DNA from 3 places in the Mesorhizobium sp. M0808 genome. Region 1 is predicted to be linked to each of the others. Evidence: predicted binding sites of a transcription regulator. Region 1 holds the regulator's gene; each other region holds the start of a gene.
The links. Region 1 encodes PhoB, which activates phosphate uptake and scavenging genes when phosphate is short. Its sites were predicted from a motif close to TGTCATNNANCTGTCAT; they were not measured.
Positions count from the first base shown of each region.

Region 2: the regulator PhoB is predicted to act here: its motif matches at 2,099-2,115, upstream of phnC (phosphonate ABC transporter ATP-binding protein).
Region 3: the regulator PhoB is predicted to act here: its motif matches at 1,344-1,360, upstream of phnF (phosphonate metabolism transcriptional regulator PhnF).

Region 1 is NZ_JAMYOX010000003.1:207,672-210,946, forward strand. It holds gene xylF (D-xylose ABC transporter substrate-binding protein) at 1-33, opposite strand, end outside; gene NKI25_RS06700 (ROK family protein) at 320-1,564, shown strand; gene phoB (phosphate regulon transcriptional regulator PhoB) at 1,574-2,263, opposite strand; gene phoU (phosphate signaling complex protein PhoU) at 2,280-2,987, opposite strand; gene pstB (phosphate ABC transporter ATP-binding protein PstB) at 3,020-3,275, opposite strand, start outside.
Region 2 is NZ_JAMYOX010000004.1:266,011-269,285, reverse strand. It holds gene phnE (phosphonate ABC transporter, permease protein PhnE) at 1-3, opposite strand, end outside; gene phnD (phosphonate ABC transporter substrate-binding protein) at 163-1,071, opposite strand; gene phnC (phosphonate ABC transporter ATP-binding protein) at 1,162-2,028, opposite strand; partial or broken gene NKI25_RS08665 (DUF1868 domain-containing protein) at 2,196-2,905, opposite strand.
Region 3 is NZ_JAMYOX010000004.1:258,147-261,421, reverse strand. It holds gene NKI25_RS08640 (carbon-phosphorus lyase complex subunit) at 1-191, opposite strand, end outside; gene phnH (phosphonate C-P lyase system protein PhnH) at 193-804, opposite strand; gene phnG (phosphonate C-P lyase system protein PhnG) at 804-1,262, opposite strand; gene phnF (phosphonate metabolism transcriptional regulator PhnF) at 1,398-2,141, shown strand; gene NKI25_RS08620 (zinc-binding alcohol dehydrogenase family protein) at 2,160-3,176, opposite strand; gene NKI25_RS08615 (ABC transporter permease) at 3,247-3,275, opposite strand, start outside.

The DNA.
Region 1 (3,275 bases):
ACCCGCCAGAATGGCGGTCGTGAATTTCTTCATCATATCCTCCCTGCGCCGCGTACGGCGTGACCAATTGGCTCAAAGACCAGCTTAGAAGCTCTAATTTTTTCGAGCCTCGAAAAAATACTGGCCCGATCTCCGGCTGCTGTCAACATCGATTCTGATGGATTTTAATGACTCTGCGAGTTTTTTCGAGCGTCGGAATAAACGATGACAGCGCAACCTGCATCTGACACTATTTGCCTGCGTCCGACACTATTTGTCGGACATTACCGACGGCTTCCGGTTCATGAGCGGCCGCGGCAACCGGGAGGAAAGCAAAACAATGTCGGTCGGAATCCGCCATGACGATTTGCGCCGGCGCAACCGGGCGATGGTGATCTCGGCGGTGCGCCGGGCCGGCCAGCCATCGCGTACTGAGATCGCAGCTACTACCGGCCTCAGTCATTCGACCATATCGGCGATCTCTTCCGACCTGATACGGGAAGGCATCCTCGCCGAGAGCAAGGCAAGTGAGCCCGTTTCGTTGAAACGCGGTCGTCCGCAGGTCGGCCTCGCCCTCAACCCGGAAGCGGCGGCGGTGCTGACCGTGGTGTTGTCGCTGAATTTCCTGTCGGCCGCCATTATCGACTATACGGGACAGGTGGTCGCCGAGGAACAGCGCCGGCTGGACACGCTGACCATGCCGCGCGACGAGCTGATCCGTGAATGCATGGCCATCGTCCGGCGCCGGCTGCAGGATCCAGACCTTGACGTCCGCAGTGTCGCCCGCATCGCCCTGGCGATTCAGGGCATTACCGACTCCCCTGCACGCGCCATGCTGTGGTCGCCGATCACGCCGCAGACCGACATCGCCTTTGCCGACATGCTGGAGGACGAATTCGGCATCCCGGCAACGGTGGAGAACGACTGCAACATGATGGCGGTGGCTTTGCGCTGGCGCAATCCGGATCGCTATCGCGACGACTTCATCGCCATCCTGCTTTCGCATGGCATCGGCATGGGGCTGGTGCTGAAGGGCGAACTGTTCACCGGGACGCATTCCTCGGGTGGCGAATTTGGCCACATGATCCATCGTCCGGGCGGCGCGCTCTGCCGTTGCGGGCGGCGCGGCTGCATCGAGGCCTATGCCGGCAACTACGCCATCTGGCGCAACGCCAGGCAGATGAGCGAAGAAAGCGAACCGATCGCCGACGTCAGCGACGCCGACATGCGAGCACTGGCGGCCCGGGCGCGCGAGAAAGATGGGCCGGAACGCGAGGCCTACCGCAAGGCCGGCGAAGCGCTGGGTTTCGGTCTCGGCTCGCTGTTCGCGCTGATCGATCCGGCACCGGTCGCGATGGTCGGCGCCAGTGCCGCCGCCTTCGATCTGATCGAGCCGGCCTTGCGGAAGGCAATCGCCCAGACCGCCGGCGGCCAGCATTCGGGCTCGATCTCCTTCGATACAGAGCCGAACGAATTGCCGCTGATCCGCGAAGGCTGCGCGATGCGGGCGCTAAGCTTCGTCGACCAGGAGATTTTCGCGCCGGGCGCGCAAATGAGGCCCAGCGTCAGAAAGAACGTAGCCTGACCAGGCGGGTCAATCTTCCCTGATCGCATAGCCGGCACCGCGGATGGTGCGGATGACATCCGGCATCCGGCCGTTGTTGACGGCTTTGCGCAGCCGCCCGACATGCACGTCGACGGTGCGTTCGTCGATGTAGATTGTCTCGCCCCAGACATTATCGAGTAACTGGCTGCGCGAGAAGACACGGCCCGGATGCCGCATCATGAACTCGAGCAGCCGGAATTCGGTCGGCCCGAGCCTGATTTCGCTCTTCTTGCGATAGACCCTGTGCGATTCGCGATCGAGCACGATGTCGCCGACCTTCAGCACGCTGGACAGCACTTCCGGCTTGGCGCGCCGCAGCAGCGCCTTGACCCTGGCCATGAATTCCGGTGTCGAAAACGGTTTGACCAGATAGTCGTCGGCGCCGGTCGAAAGCCCGCGCACCCGGTCGCTCTCCTCGCCGCGCGCGGTCAGCATGATGATCGGCAGCCGCTCGGTTTCGGGGCGCACCCGCAACCGACGACAGAGCTCGATGCCGGAAACCGCTGGTATCATCCAGTCGAGCACCAAAAGGTCGGGCACATTCTCCTGCAAACGGATCTCGGCTTCGTCGCCGCGTGTCACCACCTCGACCTGGTAGCCTTCGGATTCGAGATTGTAGCGGAGCAGCACACCCAATGGCTCCTCGTCCTCCACCACCATTATGCGTGGTGCGATCATCGGCTGGGCACCCCCATCATGTCACCGGTGCGGACATTGTCGTTTCGTCCTGCTTCGGACGATTGACCGGCAATTGCTCGCCGGTCAGCACATAATACGCATTTTCGGCGATGTTGGTGACATGGTCGCCGATCCGCTCCAGATTCTTGGCGCAGAACAGCAGGTGCGTGCAAGCGGTGATGTTGCGCGGATCTTCCATCATGTAGGTCAACAGCTCGCGGAACACGGACGTGTATTTGACGTCGATGCGCTCGTCGGCGGCACGCAGCTTGGCCAACGCGGCCGCATCGCCTGCAGCATATTCCTCGATGACACCCTGCACCTGGATGAGAACCAGCTGCGCCATCGCGTCGATGGAATGCGACAGGTCCCGCGGCGTGGCGCTGAGGCCGACCGCACTCACGCGCTTGGCGATATTCTTGGCAAGGTCGCCGATGCGTTCGAGGTCGCCCGCCATGCGGATCGCTCCGACCACATGGCGAAGATCGTGGGCCATCGGCTGGCGTTTGGCGATCAGGGTGATGGCGCGGTCGTCCAGTTCGCGTTGACGCGCATCCATGATGGCGTCGTCGGAAACGACGCGTTGCGCCAGCACGTTGTCGGAATTCAACAGGGCCTTGGTCGCCCCGCCGACCATCGAACCGGCGAGGTCGGCCATGTCGCGGATCAGCTTGCTGATCTGCTCGAGATCCTCGTCGAAAGAAGCGACTGTGTGTTCGCCCATGGTCCTGTCCTCATATGCATGATCGGAACGGCTCAGCCGAAGCGGCCAGTGATGTAGTCCTGCGTGCGCTTCTCGCGGGGCGACGTGAAGATCTTCTCGGTCCGGTCGAACTCGACCAGTTCACCCAGATACATGAAGGCGGTCTGGCGCGACACGCGAGCCGCCTGCTGCATGTTGTGGGTGACGATGACGATCGTATAGTCGGCTTGCAATTCGTCGATCAGTTCCTCGATCTTGGCAGTCGACAGCGGGTCGAGGGCCGAAGCCGGTTCGTCGAGCAGAATGACT
Region 2 (3,275 bases), on a different contig from region 1:
CATACGGGGTCACGAGCGGACACGCAAAAAGGGCGGCGACCGCATCGGCCCGAAAGTTGACTTTCGGAAAGCACGATGCGGCATCTAAGTGTTAGAGCGTACTTTGTGCGTCCAAGTGGACGCACGTCGCTCTAATGGACGCCGCCCTTTCCGCAATTGTCGTCAGCCGCCGATCGCGGCTTTGCGGGCTTCGACGATGACGCTGTAGAAGTCCGGCTTCACCGGAACGTAGCCGGTGAAATCGCCGCCTTCGATGGCCTCGAAGCAAGGCTTGTCCTTGGCCGGCAGGCTGGTGAAGAAGTTGGCGAGCTTGGCGCTCATATCGCCGCCGAGTGCGGTGCGCACGACCAGCGGGCCGTTCGGGATCGAGCCGGAGCGCCAGACTTCGACGAAATCGTTGGGGTCCACGGCGCCCTTGGCGACTTCCTTGTGGAAGGTGCCGGAGGTGTAGCCGTTCTTGAAGTCGCCGATGCCCGAGGAATCGTCAACCGCAACATCGACCTTGCCGTCGCGAACCGCGAGAAGGTTGTTCTCGTGGCCGCCATTGAACTGGGTCGAGGCGAAGAAGGTTTCGTTCGAAGCGCCAGTGTCCTTCGGGATCTGGGTCAGCGGGATCAGGTAGCCGGAGGTCGAATCCGGGTCGGCATAGCCGAGTTTCTTGCCCTTGGCCGACTTGATGTCGGTGATGCCGGACGACTTCAGCGCAAGGCCGATCGAATAATAGCCGGTCGCGCCGTCGGTCTGCTGGGTGGTGAGGATCGGGGTCACGGCGTTCGGATCCTTGAGGTAGACGCTGGCATAGCCCGACGCGCCAAGCTCTGCGAAATCGAGCGTGCCGCCGAGCAGGCCCTGGATAACGCCGTCATAGTCGGCGGCCGGGAACAGCGAGACCTTCTCGAAGCCGAATTCGGACTTCATGTGATCGGCGAGGCACTGAAAGTTGCGCAGCCGGTCCGCTTCGTTTTCACCGCCAAGGATGCCGATGCGGAATTCCTTGATATCCTGGGCGTGAGCGGCGCTTGCCGCGATAGCGAGCAATGAAACGGCGCCAAAAACCATCTTCCTGAACATTATCTCTCTCCTGTTGGTCCCGGCCTCGCGCCGGTAGCGTTCGAATTTTTTGACAGGTGCCTTTGACGCGGGCGGGCGATCAGGCCGTTCTCAATATCCCGGGAATGCGGGCTCGAGCGGTCCGGCGGATGCAGCGATTTTCTGTTTGATGGTGACACTGGTGGAGGTGATGGCCTCGGAGATTTCGCCGCCATTGCTGTCGGCGCCGTAGACCATGCGCACGGCCTCGCGGTTGAGGGCTTCGGGCGGGCCGTCAAAGACGACCTTGCCGGCGGCCATGCCGATGATGCGGTTGCAGTAGGTGCGGGCCGTATCCAGCGTGTGCAGATTTGTGATGACGGTGATGCCCTCGCGCAAATTGATGTCCTGCAGCGAATCCATCACCACCTTGGCGTTGAGCGGATCGAGCGAGGCAATCGGCTCATCCGCCAGCAACACCTTCGGCTGCTGCATCATGGCGCGCGCAATCGCAACGCGCTGCTGCTGGCCGCCGGAAAGCGTGCCGGCCGGCTGCAGGGCGGTGCGGGCGATGTCGAGGCGCTCGAGGGCTGCAACCGCCTCGGCGCATTCACCGCGGGAGAACATGCCAAATAGGTTGGACACGGTCGAACGGTGATTGAGCCGGCCGAGCAGCACATTGGTCAGCACATCGAGGCGCGGCACCAGGTTGAACTGCTGGAAGATCATGGCGCAGTCGCGCTGCCAGCGTCGGAGCGGCGAGCCGCGCAGCCGGGAGACCTCGACGCCGTTGAACAGGATGGATCCCTGGCTGGGATCGATGAGGCGGTTAATCATGCGCAGCAGCGTCGATTTGCCGGCGCCGGAGCGGCCAATGATGCCGACCATCTGGCCTTGCGGAATCGCGATGTGAACATTGCTGACGGCGGTGTTCTTGCCGAACCGGCGGGTGACGCCGCGGATTTCGAGCGTAGCTGACATTTCTGGCGTTGCTGACATGGGGTAAGTTCCAGTCCAGTCGCGGTTGAAGGTCTGTTAACCCTCGCTAGCGCAACGGCATGAACCTGCGGTGTCGGATTGATGTCAGTTTTGTTACTGCCCGCAGGCGCGTTTGGCGCGAAGGCGAGTTGACCCAAACCGCTGCCGTCCGGGCGGCTTGGATGGGATCAGCCGAGGATCAGCAACTCCTCGAAATGCTCCATGTCCCTGAAGCGGCAAAAGGCAGGTGGCCGCAGCTCGATCACCGGAGCCTGGCGGGCAAACAGCGAGAGGCAATCGTCGAACAGATCTTGCCACTCGGACGCCCTTTCGTCCGCCAGACGCCGGATCTGGTAGGCGAACGTGATGTGGAAGACGTAAGTGTCGTGGTCGGGATGCCGGTATCCGAAAGGCGCCGACAAGGCATCGCGCCATGCGCGCAGGATATGCACGTCCTCATCGGTTGCGCCGGCAACGGTCAAGCCGTCGGCACGACATCGACGACCTTGATCTTGAAGGCGCCGTAGCCTTCGAAGCCGTTCAGGCGTTCCTGATAGAGGCGGGTCATGTCGTCGATGCTGGTGTCGAGCGGCACATCCTCCGGCCAATAGGGAAGCCGGCGGCGGTATTCGATGATGCCCTGGAACAGCGTCATGTGCAGGCTGGAGACGGGCGTGAAGGCCAGCCCGTCGGCATCAGGCATGGCGCGCATGCGCTCGCGCACGTCGATGATCACCGCTTCCGAAGCCGAGCCGTTGACGAGATGGCAGACGACCGTGTTGCCGGGCTCGTTGAGAAAATTACCAGAGGTGTCGTAGCGCCTGCCGAGATGCACCGGAGGGGTCGGGTTCGAGCCGGCAAAGAATCCGGCGAGCGAAGGTCTGACTGAAACAGGCATTGCGATCTCCAAACGAAGGCCGCGTCCTGCCCCGACGATGTGTCAGGGACATGAAAACCGTGCCAAGAAGTAGAATATCAAAGGCATGATTCGCCAAGTGATGCTGCCGGGGTTTCCACATCATCAAGATTGAAATGAAGATTCAAACTCGTATCAAAGAGAGGCTTCCTAATTGCTACGTTGGCGCCAGTGGTTGCGACTGTATGCTGCAGGGGTAGTCGCTGCGATGAGTTTCACAGTGGCCCTGGTTTTGACGTCCATATATCGGGTTGGTAGCTTGAACCATCCAATATCTGGATACTTGTACAATTATGGAAATGGGCGTGACGCGGCCATTATTCTAATGATTGTCATTTTTTTAATCGTGCTA
Region 3 (3,275 bases), on a different contig from region 1:
ATCGCCAATGCCGCCAGTTCCCTGTCGTAGAGCGAACCTTCGCTCATCACCCGGTCGACGCCGAGCGCCAGCTGCTCGACGATCTGGTCTAGACGAAGTGCGGGCACCGAACGGTCGCCGCGCCGGCGGTCGGCGAGCAGTTTGTGAGCATTGCGAATGGCCGTCTCGCCACCCTTTACCGCAACATACATGCTACGCCTCCATCATCTTGATGCGCGTCGTGCGCGGCAGGCAGGCAATTGCGTCGAACGTGGCGAGGATGATATCGACGCCACGCGGAAAACGCTGGTTGTTCTGCTTCCATTGCTCGACGAAATGGCGCGGCATTTGCGCCGGCGCGATCGTCGCCGTCTTCTCGATGCCCGGGCCTTCGAGCAGCAGCGCAGCGCCGGAGACGAGATCGCCGACCTCGAGGATCAGCGTCGTGGAGCGATCGGGATAATCCTGGGTGCCTTGCGAAAACCCGTCGAACGCCATCATCTCGGCCGGCGTGGCGATCAGCGCGAAATGCGCGTCGGCCGGGGTGTTGGCCAGCGGCGCGCCGGTATGGAAGCCAAGCCAGGATTTCACCGCCGCCGACCCCTGCAAAGCCGGGTCGAGCCAGAGCGGCGTGTCGTTGTCGCACAGCGTCAGCGCAACGGCGCCGGCGGTGGCCGATAGCGGCACCGGGGGATGGGCGAGGGCCGGCAGCGGCTGCACGCTGCCTGGCCGCGCCATCGCGTCCATCACGGCACGGAATACGGTCTGGGCATTGAATACCGGATCGGCGAAGCCGCCTTCAATGGATTGAGTGGCGATATCCATCAGTCTTCTCCGCCCATGGTGAAGAAATCGACCTTGGTCGCCGCCGTCTCGGCGCGGCGCTGTTCACGCGCCTTGGCCAGTGCCGCCTGCAATGGCGCAACGATCCTGATCTCGACCTCATTGCGGTGGGCCGGGTCCTGCCACAGCGCATCGGCGATTGCCGCCAGCCTTGCCTTCTGCTTGTCGCGGCCGAGCGCGTAGCAGTGGCCGACATGGCCGGACGCAAGCCGCACCGTGGCACGGGTGACCGTCGCCTCGCCGACATTGAAAGGGGCACCACCGCCGCCGATGCGGCCGCGTACCGTAACCAGGCCGGTTTCGGGGCCACGCAGAAGTTCCGCTTCGCAAGGCAGGCCGGCTTCGTCCCAGAGGCGGACGATGTCGTCGCCGGCCGATTGCGCCAGCGTCGCCATCACGGCCTTGCGCTCGGCCTGCTCTCGCGCTTCCCGTCCTCGCATGGCCGGTGCTCCTCGTCTGCGTTCATTTGTCTATTGATATAGACAACTATACAAATTATATCCATTATCTAGCGCGTGTCCATGACGGGCACGTGACACGGGCCAAAAGACCGGCGCGAGGAATTGGGGCGGGAGATGATCGGACAAGCCAACAGCATCGAGCGGCGCAGCGGTGTCGCGCTGTGGCGGCAGATCGCCGACCAGATCCTGCATTCGATCGCCGCCGGCGATTTTCCCGAGAATGCCGCGCTGCCGCCGGAGATCGCGTTGGCCGGACGCTATGGCGTCAACCGCCACACGGTGCGTAGCGCTATCGCAGCGCTGGTGCAGGAGGGTGTGCTCAGGGCGGAGCAGGGGCGCGGCACCTTCGTGCTGTCGCGCAAGCGGCTGTCTTATCCGATCGGCGCCCGCACCCGCTTTTCCGAGGGATTGCAAGGACAGGCGTCCGAGCGGCATATCACCTTGCTCGCGTCATCGATCGAGCCGGCCAACCGCCGTGTCGCAGAGGGCTTAGGCCTTGCGACGGGGGCCGATGTGATACGCCTGGAAACGCGCGGCGAAGCCGATGGAATGCCGGTGTCCCGCGCGGCCGGATGGTTCGATGCCAGGCGCTTTGCCGGCATCGATGCCGCCATGGCGGAAACCGGTTCGATCACCGCATCGCTGGCACGTTTCGGCATCGACGACTATCTCAGGCAATCGACCGTGCTGTCGGCGCGCCATGCCGATGCCGCCGACCTTGCTGACCTCGACCTGCAGCCCGGCGCCATCGTGCTGGTGACGGTCGCCGTCAACGTCACGCCCGACGGTCAGCCGATACAGTTTTCGGACTCGCGCTTCCCGGCCGAGCGGATCGAGCTCAAACTGTCGGCGCTCTGAGATGCGGCAGCCCTGGCATCATCCGACTTGAATGACGGCCTTGATCAGGCCGGACTTCTCATGCGCCCAGCGGGCGAGGTCGTGCGGCGTCTCGCCAAGCGTGGTGCGGTGGGTGACCAGCTTTGTCAGCGGCAGCGCGCCGTTGCGGATCGAGGCGGCGACATGGTCGAAATCGGCACGCAGGGCGTTGCGGCTGCCGATCAGCATCATCTCGCGCTTGTGGAATTCGGGATCGGAAAAGGCGATGTCGTCCTTGACGACGCTAACCAGGACCAGCGCCCCGCCGTGCGCGACGTGGGCGAAGGCCGACTGCACCGACCGGGTGTTGCCGGTGGCATCGAAAACCACGTCGAAGCCGTCGCCGCCGGTTGCTTCCCGCACCAGGTCGGCAGCAGCGCCCCGCGAGCCGTCGAGGGTCGCGAAGCCGAGTTCGCTTTCGGCGAAACCCAGCCTCTCCGCACTCATGTCGAGCAGCGTCACGTCGAGCCCGGCGATGCGGGCGAACAGCGCCGTGCCGAGCCCGATCGGGCCGGCACCAATGACCAGTGTGCGCGCACCTGGATCAGCGAGCGAGCGCCGCACGGCATGGGCGCCGATCGCCAGGAATTCGACGGCGGCGGCATCGGCCAGCGACAGGCCGTTTGCCGGATAAAGATTTTGCGCCGGCACCAGGATCTGCTCGCACATGGCGCCGTCGCGGTGGACGCCGAGCACCTCGATCCTGACGCAGCAATTCGGCTTGCCTTGCCGGCAGGCGATGCATTTGCCGCAGGCGAGATAGGGATTGACGATCACCGCTTCGCCGACGGCGAGATCGACGTCCTCACTAACCTCGATCACGGTGCCGGAAACCTCGTGGCCCATGATGCGGGGATAGGCGAGGAACGGGTGCTTGCCTTCGAAGATGTGATAGTCGGTGCCGCAGATGCCGACATGGCTGACGGCGACCAGCGCCCAGCCGGCGGGGGGCGCGCCAGGCGCCGGACGGTCTTCGAGGACAAGTTCGCCGGGCGAGCGGCAGACGACGGCTTTCATGCTTCAATCCAGTCGGTTCATGGCACCGCCGGCCCTGCTGTCGCGAGGCCGGCGGTTATTGGGAGGCAGTCTATTTGCCGCGGCGGCGCAGCCCGTCGA